DNA from 3 places in the Pantoea jilinensis genome. Region 3 is predicted to be linked to each of the others. Evidence: predicted binding sites of a transcription regulator. Region 3 holds the regulator's gene; each other region holds the start of a gene.
What was found. Region 3 encodes LexA, which represses DNA repair genes until DNA is damaged. Its sites were predicted from a motif close to TNCTGTATGTACATACAGNA; they were not measured.

Region 1: a site for LexA is predicted at 2,455-2,474, ahead of KTJ90_RS20455 (YebG family protein). Genes of this name have one in related genera too.
Region 2: a site for LexA is predicted at 2,466-2,485, ahead of KTJ90_RS10895 (metal-dependent hydrolase). Genes of this name have one in related genera too.

The regions. Positions count from the first base shown of each region.
Region 1 is NZ_CP077748.1:204,246-208,303, reverse strand. It holds gene KTJ90_RS20465 (methyl-accepting chemotaxis protein) at 1-368, opposite strand, end outside; gene KTJ90_RS20460 (Fic family protein) at 890-2,023, shown strand; gene KTJ90_RS20455 (YebG family protein) at 2,098-2,439, opposite strand; gene KTJ90_RS20450 (SIR2 family protein) at 2,596-3,390, opposite strand; gene KTJ90_RS20445 (non-canonical purine NTP pyrophosphatase) at 3,387-3,947, opposite strand.
Region 2 is NZ_CP077746.1:2,302,621-2,306,678, reverse strand. It holds gene KTJ90_RS10905 (DUF6515 family protein) at 1-121, opposite strand, end outside; gene KTJ90_RS10900 (L-cystine transporter) at 310-1,701, opposite strand; gene KTJ90_RS10895 (metal-dependent hydrolase) at 1,853-2,443, opposite strand; gene kduD (2-dehydro-3-deoxy-D-gluconate 5-dehydrogenase KduD) at 2,584-3,345, opposite strand; gene kduI (5-dehydro-4-deoxy-D-glucuronate isomerase) at 3,362-4,058, opposite strand, start outside.
Region 3 is NZ_CP077746.1:3,785,185-3,789,242, reverse strand. It holds gene plsB (glycerol-3-phosphate 1-O-acyltransferase PlsB) at 1-1,307, opposite strand, end outside; gene KTJ90_RS17865 (diacylglycerol kinase) at 1,436-1,804, shown strand; gene lexA (transcriptional repressor LexA) at 1,910-2,524, shown strand; gene dinF (MATE family efflux transporter DinF) at 2,623-3,945, shown strand.

The DNA.
Region 1 (4,058 bases), on a different replicon from region 3:
CCATCAAACGCATTCTGTTCAAAGATGACTGACATCGACAGATAGTCAGGATTCGCGCGTAACGCATACTCCATCACTTTATCGACCGCTTTGCGATCGGTAATACCGGCGCGGGGTAACGCGATCAGACTTTGACCGAGAAGGCTGGCAACATCGCGGGCATGGCTTAGCTCCTGCTGCACCTGCAAGGCACGGCTTTGCGCAATCTGCTGCAGATATTTTTCGGCCAGTAGTTTTTGTTCTTTACCTGATTGCCAGCTGAGGACCCCAATTGTCACGGTAAATCCCAGCACTATCGTTAAACCACCCATGATTAACATCTGCGCACGGGTACTCATTTTTTTCTTATGCGTTACCTGACCGGCCATAGTGATTCCCCTGGAATTTACCTGCCTCAATACCTCCCTGTGTTCATGGTGCTCCTGAGATCATTTATCGGCGGCGTTTTTTTGAACTTTAATGGGGCTTATCCTGCCGTGATGGGGGTCTCAACGTGCGCGGTTCAGGAAAGTTGATCGCCAGGGGAAGATGGCAAAACTGCAGAACGGGCTTTTTTTGATCTGCAACAATATCGCCGTCCGCTATTACTGTCAGTTTATGTCAACAGTTGCTGTAGCCCCCTTATCGCAGTGGAGAGAGAACAATGATCGGTAAATCAGGATTGGCTGTTGGGATGGTTGTCTGGCTAGCGTATATCGCCTGGATCGTTCACTACTATTCAGACACTTTTATGCAGTTCTCCCGCTAGTAAACAGGGCCTTCGGGTCCTTTTCTTTGCCTGCCATTCCGCACGGTTGGCCTGTGAGCCAAATATCCGCTATTATCGACTCATCTCGTGAGCCGATTAACCACACTTATTCGGCTCATTCTCTTTAACCGTGAGTGGATGATGAGCGTTGACTGGATCTGGCAACAGCCGGAATGGCCCCAATTTCACTGGCAGGATAACGAGCTGCTACCACGCCTGCGCCATTTGCAGCAGCAGCGCGGTTTGCTGCTTGGCCGCGCCAGCCTGCAGTCAGACACTGAATCACAGACGCTGGATACCCTGTTGGGTAATATTCTTTCCTCTTCGGCAATCGAAGAGGAGCGGGTCAACGTGCAGTCAGTTCGCTCGTCTCTGGCGCGCCGGTTAGGCGTTACGGAAACGCAGCCCTATCCGGTCTCGGATCGGTCAGAAGGACTTGCCGCGATGATGCTCGATGCCATCAACAATCGCAGCCAGCCATTAACGCTGGAACGGTTATTTCAGTGGCACCACTGGCTCTTCCCGGCAGATGAATGGACAGTACAGCGCCTGAGCGTCGGGACGTTGCGTGGCAGTGAACCGATGCAGGTGGTTTCAGGACGCATAGATCGTCCCACGGTACATTTTGAAGCCCCACCGCGACACGGACTGGAGCAACAGCTGGCACAGTTCATCGCGTGGTTTAACAGCAGTCAGCATGATGTGATGCTGGACCCGCTACTGCGGGCCGCCATCTGCCATCTGTGGTTTGTCACGCTACACCCTTTTGATGATGGCAATGGCCGTATCACGCGAGCATTGACCGATCTCGCCCTGGCACAGGCTGACAGCCAGAGCATCCGCCTGTACGCCATGTCTCCGGCAATACTGGCGCAGCGTGCCGGGTATTACCGCATCCTTGAGCAGACGCAGAAAGGCGGCCTTGATATCACCCGTTGGCTGGTGTGGTTTCTGGATATCCTGGATGAGAGCCTGAAACAGGCATTGGATGTTATCGATCGCACACAGTTGAAAGCGCGATTCTGGTTACGACATCAGGGGATGGCATTAAGTCCGGAACAGGTAAAAGTCCTTAACCGGCTGTTAGACGGTGGCGAGCAGGGTTTCGAACAGGGGATAAGCGCCAGCCAGTATCAGAAAGTCGCGAAAGTAAGTAAAGCCACGGCGACCCGTCATCTGGCGGATCTGGTTGAAAAAGGCTGTCTGTTCCGGCTTGAGGGAGGCGGCAGAAGCACCCGCTATCAGGTTAAAACCCGCGAGATACTTACAGATTAATGGGATGAAAGCGGTGATCAAACCGTTATTCAAAAACAGCAATGCCGGAAGGTTCGCTTCCGGCATTGTGGCAATTACGCGGCTTTAACAGCGCGCACTTTCCTGGCAGCAGGCTCTTCAGCCTGATCATCCGCGCCAGCCTCTGACACGGCTTCCGGTTGAGAGACGGAGACTGCCGCTTCCGGCAATTTGCTGGTGCGCAGAATATGCTGAACCGCATCTTTCTGTTCTGCAATCAGCAGGCCCAGGGTTTCAGCCTGAGATTCATCCAGTGCAGGTTGATGCTGTAACAGCCAGTCAGTGAAAGCTTCGGCCATATCGAGCATTTTGTCGTAGGCATCGGCCTCTTTCTTATTGGCAAACGTCATCTTCTCTTCACCCTTTCTGACTACAACAAATTTTGTTTCAACAGCCATCTTTTCGCCCTCAGGTACTGTGTATACATACAGTATATCATGCCGGTTATGCTTTGCCAGCAGAGAATAGAGTTTATCGGTTATGCACCGGCTAACCTTAACCGGGCGCAGGTTTTTTTTATTTTCCTGAGACTTCTCTGCCGGAAACTGCGCTGACTAGACCAGCAGCTCTTCGAGAAACATCGCCAGCGCCTTGCGTGGATCGTCTTCTTCAGAAACGATCACCTCGATCCCCCACTGCCCCAGCACCTCTTTGGCGACCGGGTTATTACGGTTAGTGAACAGATACGATTTTGGTCGCGCCGTCGCCAGCCCGGTGCGGCCCCACATTTTAGTCAGACGGTAAAACAGCAGGCGAATGTTGAAATCACTGATGCTGTAGCCGACAAACAGCACAGAATTGCCCATCACGTCATGGGTCAGTTTAATGTCGAGCGGTGAGTCAAAATAGAGACGTTCGAAATAGCTGCTCTCATCAAGCACGATTGAGGTGTCATCATCGAAGTCACCGTGCAGTTTGATGATGTGGCGCTTATCTTCGGTCAAAGAGACCAGGTCGGCAGCATTGGCCACTTTATAATAGGGTACGCCGTGCGCGTCGTGCGCCGCTTCCAGCCAGCGATCATAGTTAGTAGTGTAAATGCGGGAGAAGTTACCCTGGGTAATCATGGTATGAATTTCAGAAGACCGGACATCGATATCAGGACGGTGCCACTCGCGATCCATCCAGCTGCGCAGCGGGCCTAACGAACCTTTCTTCTGCTTGTAATACTCCGCCAGCGACAGATGCGTGCCATAGGTATTAAAGATTTTGGGATCGTAACCCAGCTCGTTTGCAAGATGCGCAATCAGTTCGTGCCACTCGGGAAGACCAAAATTGCGCGAAATACCGGCACCGGCAAATAGAATCAGTTTGCCGGAATCATAGGCGCGCTTAAGTTCAGGTTTCATGCCACTCCCCGCGAGGTTTTTAAAAAGGTAGCGAAGCGATCCAGCGCAATGCGCCGCATCGAAATCTCATTCTTGAGTTCACCCATTTCCGCAAAGGTCTGGTCATAGCCTTCGGGAATAAACACACAGTCCCACTGAAAGCCGCGTGTCCCGGCAGGTTTCGCGGCGATGGTGCCACGCAGTTCGCCAGAAAACTGATACATTTTACGGCCATCGCAATAGCCCAGCACCGTTTTAGCCGTCACCGCCTGGCTGTCGAGCCCCTGCACCAGCGCGGTAAAGCGCTCAGCGTCCAGGCGATTCCAGAAGATGCGGGTCAGACCGGCGGGCAGACCATTGAGGCCATCCAGATAGAGGCCGGTATGCTCCACAAACAGCGGTCGCCCAATCAGCGAAAACGCTTTGGTGAGTTTGTCGCGCACCAGGTCGAGCTCGTTTTCAGTCTGAATTTCTTCGATGCGACGGGCAATGGGCAGCACTTCGACCCCGATGGGTTCGAGTATTTTGCGCACCTCAGCCAGTTTTGGTTCATTGGCAGAAAGGAATCTGATTTTCATGGGGCTTCCAGGTTAATTACTCCACCAGGCACTGAATGTTAACGGAAACAGGCGGGCAGGATAAATCACTAACGCTGAAGAGTGTAGCTCAATTCGGTGTGGCGCTGCGAG
Region 2 (4,058 bases), 1.5 Mb from region 3:
CCCAGTGTGGATCCGGTCCGCCATGTCGACCCCATCCCGGGCCCCAGTCGCCAGGATGGGCGAAAGCCAGAGCGGGTGTCAGAAGCGTCAGCGTCAGAAGCGAGGCGATTATCTTTTTCATCAGGTGTTCTCCTCATAAGACTGGATGAAGAATTCGCCTTTTACCGGGCAAAGACAAGCACTAAAGCGCGGATTTTTCGCCTGTTTACCATGCTTAACGCTTTCTTAACGGCGTCGCCATCTATGGGGGAGATTATGGAGAAGAGAGACGGAAAAAACCTGGCGCGGGCGCGCCAGGTTTAAGGCAGATTAACGGTGCGCCAGCTCGGCGTTGTCGTCACTTTCCAGTACGCGCTTATCGGTCATGCCTAACCAGCGGCTGGTCAGGGAACCTGCGGTCATCGAACCGTTGACGTTCAGCGCTGTACGGCCCATATCAATCAGCGGCTCAATGGAGATCAGCAGCGCCACCAGGGTCACCGGCAGGCCCATCGCAGGCAGGACAATCAGTGCAGCAAACGTTGCACCTCCACCAACACCGGCCACACCGGCTGAGCTCAGCGTGACTATCCCAACCAGCGTGGCAATCCACAGTGGATCAAACGGGTTAATCCCGACGGTTGGCGCAACCATCACGGCCAGCATGGTCGGATAAAGACCGGCACAGCCATTCTGGCCGATTGTGGCACCAAAGGATGCCGCGAAGCTGGCAATCGACTCCGGCACGCCAAGACGACGGGTCTGGGTTTCAACGCTCAACGGAATGCTGGCTGCGCTGGAACGGCTGGTGAAGGCGAAGGTGATAACCGGCCACACTTTACGGAAGAAGCGCATTGGGTTGATACCATTAACCGACAGCAGCAGGGCGTGGACACCAAACATGATGGCCAGACCGAGGTATGAGGCGACCACAAAGCTGCCCAGTTTGATGATGTCCTGCAGGTTTGAACCGGCAACCACTTTAGTCATCAGCGCCAGCACACCATACGGCGTCAGCTTCATCACTAAACGCACCAGCTTCATCACCCACGACTGCAGCGTATCGATCGCCACCAGCACGCGCTGACCTTTCACTTCATCATCTTTAAGCAACTGCAGTGCAGCCACACCCAGGAACGCGGCAAAGATCACGACGCTGATGATTGAGGTCGGACTGGCGCCCGTCAGATCGGCAAACGGGTTTTTCGGGATAAAGGAGAGCACCAGCTGTGGCACGGTCAGGTCAGCCACTTTGCCGACATAGTTGCTCTGGATCGCACTGAGACGCGCGGTCTCCTGCACGCCCTGTACCAGACCTTCTGCGCTCAGACCAAACAGGCCGGTGACGAAGACGCCGACCAGTGCTGAGATGGCGGTGGTAAACAGCAGAACGCCGATGGTCAGCACGCTGATTTTTCCCAGCGAAGAGGCGTTATGCAGACGAGCGACCGCACTCAGAATGGAAACGAACACCAGCGGCATGACGACCATCTGCAGCAACTGGACATAGCCATTACCGACGATGTTAAACCAGCTAATCGACTCTTTAACCACTGCGCTGTTTTCGCCGTAGATCAACTGCAACACCAGGCCGAACAGTACGCCGATCACCAGACCGGTCAGCACTTTTTTCGACAGGCTCCAGTTATGACGGCTGAAGCGGGAGAGCAATACCAGCAGCACCACAAAGGCCACGATATTAAGCGTAAGAGGAAGGTCCATGCTGAAACTCCAGAGTAATGCGGCCTTCCGTCATGGGAAGGCCGCATAATGTTAATCACGAATTAAGACAGCAGGAATGGTAACAGCAGGTGCAGAGGGTGCCTTATATCCAAATGGCATGGTTTATAACCAAATGGCGTTTTGCGCGTTTTTATTGCGCAGTATGACTGGAAATTAATCGCCCGACGCCATTTTGTAGCGTATCGAACAGCTGAGATGGCCAGCCGTTTGCACCAAAAGATGGCATCCCTACCGGGAACCACAGCGCATAGCCTACCAGTCCCAGACACAATGCCCGCTCCAGCTGATTGCCCTTCTGGCTGCGCAGAATCGGCAGGCGGAAGCGCCAGCGGCAGGGCCACAGCAGCGGAACCCCGGCGGGCGTCAGCATATCGGCCACTATATGGCTCAGGTAGCCGAGCGTCAGACCCTGCAGCACATCCGGTGGAATCGGTGACGACTGAGGCAGGTTAATCTGAAAAAGCCATAAACCGGCGGCAATCGCCAGCAGACTGTGGGTAAATCCCCGATGGCCGAACGCCCGTGCAATAGGATGAGAGAGCCAGCTGAGTCGCTGTCCCAGCAGAGATTTAGGATGATCGATGTCGGGCAGCAGACAGGTCAGCAGGGCTGAGGGAACAAGATGCCACCAGTCGGCCTGTGCCAGCACGGGTGTCAGCTCAGCACGCTTGGCAAAAATAGCGCTGGCAATGGCAAAAATGATGTGGCCTTCGCCCGTCATGATAGAACCTGGTTACAAAGAAAACTGTCGATGCATCCAGTATAGGGATTTATCCAGTAAATGAGAACATGTGACGCTGTAACGAAGCGTGAATTTTATTAATAAAATGGACAGTGCCAGGACACTGCCCGTTGGGGAAATTAACGCGCCAGCCAGCCGCCATCGACGGCCAGGGTGTAGCCGTTGACATAATCAGACGCAGCAGAAGCCATGAAGACTATCGGGCCCATCATGTCATCAGGCACGCCCCAGCGTCCGGCCGGTATCCGGCCCAGGATCTCTTCGCTGCGGGACGCGTCATTTCTCAACTGCTCGGTATTGTTGGTCGCCATGTAGCCAGGTGCGATGGCATTGACGTTAATGCCATGCTTTGCCCACTCGTTTGCCATGAGACGGGTCAGGCCCATCACGGCACTTTTCGAGGCGGTATAAGAGGGCACCCGAATTCCGCCCTGGAAGGAGAGCATGGACGCGATATTGATAATCTTGCCGCCGTGTCCCTGTGCGATAAATTGACGGGCAACCTGCTGAGACAGGAAAAACAGGCTCTTGCTATTGATATTCATCACGTCATCCCAGTCCTGCTCGCTGAAGTCCAGGGCGTCTTCCCGGCGAATAATACCGGCATTATTGACCAGAATGTCAATTTTACCTGCAGCGGCCAGCGCCTGCTCAACCACAGAGGCTACTACGCTGGTCTGCAACAGATCGGCCTGCACCGGCCAGAAGCGGCGACCCAGCGCCTCCACCTTGCTTTGGGTGTCATCCGGGCCGTTACGGTTAACGCCGACAATATCGCAGCCCGCCTGTGCCAGACCCAGCGCCATGCCCTGACCTAAACCGGTGTTGCAGCCGGTTACCATTGCCACTTTACCTTCCAGGCTAAACGTATTCAGTACCATAGTATTTCTCCTCTGCTTAGCGCAGTTCACTGATTTTGACGTGATCCATGTCATCAAAGACCTGATTCTCACCCACCATGCCCCAGATAAAGGTGTAACGCTGGGTACCGACACCGGCGTGAATTGACCAGCTGGGTGAGATCACCGCCTGCTCGTTATGTACCAGCAGATGACGGGTCTGCTGCGGTTGCCCCATCATGTGGAAGACGGCGCTCTCTTCGCTCATATCGAAGTAGAAATAGACTTCCATGCGACGTTCGTGGGTGTGGCAGGGCATGGTGTTCCACAGGCTGCCTTCATCCAGTTTGGTCAAGCCCATGGTGAGCTGACAGGTGGGCAGCACATCCGGCACGATGAATTTATGAATGGTTCGGCGGTTCGAGGTCGCGGCATCGCCCAGCGTGGCGGTAGCCGCCTCCTGCAGCGTGATTTTCCTGTCCGGGAAGGTGCTGTGTGCGGGTGCACTGTTGAAATAGAATTTGGCGGGCTGAGACGGATTCAGACTGCGGAACAGCAGGTTGCGGGCACCTTTGCCGATGTAAAGCGCCTCTTCGTGACCGATTTCCCACGCTTTACCGTCCACTTCCACACGCCCCGGTCCGCCAATATTGATCATGCCCAGCTCGCGGCGCTCGAGGAAATAGCTGACGCCCAGCTGTTTTCCCATTTCATCACCCATCGTCACGGGCGCGTTTACCGGCATGACGCCGCCA
Region 3 (4,058 bases):
TAAGTGCCCACTTCCATCACGTGCTCATAACCGATGTAGATCGGCACCAGCGTGATGGGGCGATTTCCGCCGCGCAGCATCGCCTGTAAGGTCATGGCTAAGGTGCCGGTTTTCGGGTCCAGCAGGCGACCGGTACGTGAACGGCCTCCTTCGACAAAGTATTCAACTGAATAGCCGCGGGTGAACAGCTCGCCGAGATATTCGCGGAATACCGTGGCGTAAAGCTTATTGCCTTTAAAGGTACGACGAATAAAGAAGGCGCCCAGACGACGGAAAATCGGTCCGGCTGGCCAGAAGTTGAGATTGATACCCGCGGCAATGTGCGGCGGCACCAGCCCCTGATGATAGAGCACATAGGAGAGCAGCAGATAATCCATATGGCTGCGATGGCAGGGTACATAGACAATCTCGTGGCCATCCTGCGCCAGCTGGCGAACTTTTTCACCGCCATTGACGTTGATGCCCTGATAGAGACGACTCCAGAGCCAGCCCATCACACGGTCGGTGACGCGAATGGCTTCATAGGAGAAGTTAGCAGCGATCTCTTCCATCATCTCAACAGCATTCTGCTGGGCTTTCTCATGGGAGATTTTTTTGCTGCGCGCTTCATCTTCGACGGCTTTTTCAATCGCTTTGGATTGCAGCAGACGATTAAACAGATCCTGACGCGCCGGTAAACGCGGGCCGATCGCCGCCAGTCGCTGACGGGCAAAATGGATGCGTGCCACGCGAGCCAGTTTCTGGGCAATCGACTTGTCCGTACCGTGTTCCGTTGCCATGCGGCGCAGCGAGACGGTCGGCGAGAAGCGGACAAAACTGTCACGTCCGTGCCAGATGACCGCAAAGAATTTCTGCACCCCATTAAGCACACGCAGATGCGGCGTCGCTTCGCCCTGGACTTCACGTCCTGGCGCACGACCAAACATCACGGTGACCGGCAGCATCTGAATATCCAGCTCAGGATTATTGCGATGCAGGTCGAGGTAATCGTGAAAGATTTTTACCGATTCAACGCTGGGCACAAAATAGGGAAATACGCGTGGGCCATTATGAATAAACACGTGGCGCGGCAGCAGCGAACCATCAATCTCCAGCGGAATCAGCGGATCGGGCAGATGATGCCGCAGACACTGTGCGCGTAAAGTCAGTAAGTCAGCCTTCGAATCGTAAGGCAAAACATACATAATAGGTCGGGTCGGATCCAGACCATGTTCAGACACGGGATCGGCCGGAATGGCCTTACTTTTTACCAAAAAGGAGAGTGGTAAATTAAGTAATTTGTAATAGAGTTTACGCCAACCTGACATAGACAACATGAAGCCTCTTGTTAGCAAAGCGCCGCAAGCATACCAGAAAGCGCAGCGAAGATCTGTGGTGGTGCCAATTGCACGCAGCCCAGACATTGACGTCAATTGAATGAAAGGGTTCCCACATCATGGCAAATAATGCCACCGGACTTATCAGAATAGTAAAAGCCGCAGGTTACTCCTGGCAGGGACTGCGTGCCGCCTGGCAGCATGAAGCCGCCTTTCGGCAGGAAACACTGGCTGCGCTGGCCGCTATTATTATCGCGTGCTGGCTGGATGTCGATGTGATCGCCCGCATCCTCATGATTGGCGCCGTGGTGCTGGTCGTCATTGTCGAAATCCTCAATAGCGCCATTGAAGCGGTGGTTGACCGGATTGGTCAGGAACATCATCCCCTGGCAGGCCGGGCCAAAGACATGGGCTCGGCGGCGGTGCTGATCAGCATCTTACTGGCCCTGTTTGTCTGGGTCGCGCTGCTCTGGACACATTTGCGATAAGCCTTCCATAACGCGCCTGAGGGCGCGTTTTCCCTGACAATCGGTTTCCATTTCGCCAATACCTGTATATACTCACAGCGACTGTATAAACAACCAGGGGGCGGGATGAAAGCATTAACCAGCAGGCAGCAGCAGGTCTATGACCTGATTCGCGACCATATATCTTCAACGGGCATGCCGCCTACGCGTGCAGAGATCGCCGCGCAACTGGGCTTCCGTTCGCCAAATGCGGCTGAAGAGCATCTGAAAGCGCTGGCGCGTAAAGGCGTTATTGAGATCGTTTCGGGTGCATCACGCGGCATTCGTCTGTTAATGGAAGAAGAAGTTTCAGAAGGACTACCGCTGATAGGCCGGGTTGCTGCCGGTGAGCCGATCATGGCGCAGGAACATATCGAAACCCACTACAAAGTGGATCCGGGCCTGTTCAAGCCTTCTGCCGACTTCCTGCTGCGCGTCAGCGGAATGTCGATGAAAGATATCGGGATTATGGACGGCGACCTGCTCGCGGTACATAAAACCCAGGATGTGCGCAACGGTCAGGTTGTCGTGGCACGCATTGATGATGAAGTCACCGTTAAACGCTGGAAAAAGCAGGGTGCTATCGTGCATCTTCTGCCTGAAAACAGCGATTTTGACCCTATCGTGGTCGACACCCGTGCGCAGTCACTGACCATTGAAGGTCTTGCGGTTGGCGTGGTGCGTAACGGCGAGTGGCTTTGATTCTGAGGCCTGCGTGCATTCGCCTTTTCTGATGCTATTCTGTCTGCCCTAATTTTGTTGCCTGCTTTGCTGCAGCGACACTGAGCACGGAACGGCGAATGCGCTTTATCACGGCAACGGATAAAAATCTCTGGCGGCTTGCGCTGCCGATGATCCTTTCAAATATCACCGTTCCCTTACTGGGCGTGGTCGATACTGCAGTTATTGGTCATCTCGACAGCCCTGTCTATCTTGGCGGGGTTGCGGTCGGGACCACAGTGACCAGCTTCCTCTTTATGCTGCTGCTTTTCCTTCGAATGAGTACCACTGGCCTGACGGCGCAGGCGTTTGGTGCGGGCGATAAAACCGCTCTGGCACGCGCGCTGACGCAGCCGCTGATCATTGCGCTGCTGGCCGGCGTGCTGTTCATCGCATTGCGTTATCCGATTATTCAGCTGGCGACCCATCTGGTAGGTGGCAATCCTGATGTACTGGAACAGGCGGCGCTGTTTATTCAGATTCGCTGGCTCAGTGCACCTGCCACGCTGGCAAACCTGGTCATCCTGGGCTGGCTGTTGGGCGTTCAGTATGCGCGGGCGCCGGTAATCCTGCTGATAGTGGGCAATCTGGTGAACATCGTGCTCGATCTCTGGCTGGTGATGGGGCTGCACTGGGGTGTCGCGGGAGCAGCAACCGCCACGGCGCTGGCGGAGTACATCACGCTGGGCGTCGGCGGCATCATGGTCTGGCGGGTGTTAAAGCTGCGCGGTATTACGTTTAATCTGCTGAAGCAGAGCTGGCGCGGTGACAGCGGCCGACTGCTGCGACTGAACCGGGATATCATGTTGCGCTCTCTGATGCTGCAGCTCTGTTTCGCCTCGCTGACCGTGCTGGGTGCGCGGCTGGGTCCGGACGTGGTGGCGGTTAACGCGGTATTACTGATGTTCATTACCTTTACTGCCTACGCGCTGGATGGTTTTGCCTACGCGGTTGAAGCTTTTGCCGGCGAAGCGCATGGCGCAAAAGATGGCAGTAAATTGCAGCACGTCTGGCACTCAGCCTGTCGGCAGGCGGTGGTAGTCGCGCTCTTCTTCTCGCTGGTTTATGCCATTTTTGGCCCGCAGATTGTTACCCTGCTGACCTCGCTTGAGTCACTGCAGCAGACAGCTGACCGCTATCTGGTCTGGCAGATAATCATGCCGCTGATCGGCGTCTGGTGTTATCTGCTTGATGGAATGTTCATCGGGGCGACACGTGGACGCGAGATGCGTAACAGCATGGTCGTGGCGGCGGCTGGCTACTTTCTGACGCTGCTCAGCGTACCGTTGCTGGGCAACCACGGTCTCTGGCTGGCGGTGACGGTATTCCTGGCGCTGCGCGGCCTGTCACTGTGGCTCATCTGGCGTAAGCACTGGCGTCAGAACAGCTGGTTTGAGGCGTGATCCAGCAGCGCTGACTCGGGAGGATACGGATTATTCTGTATTATTCTGCATTTTTGAAATTGGCTACTACAATTAACTCTAACAAGCGAAGTTAACCCGCGCTTTGTATCGTT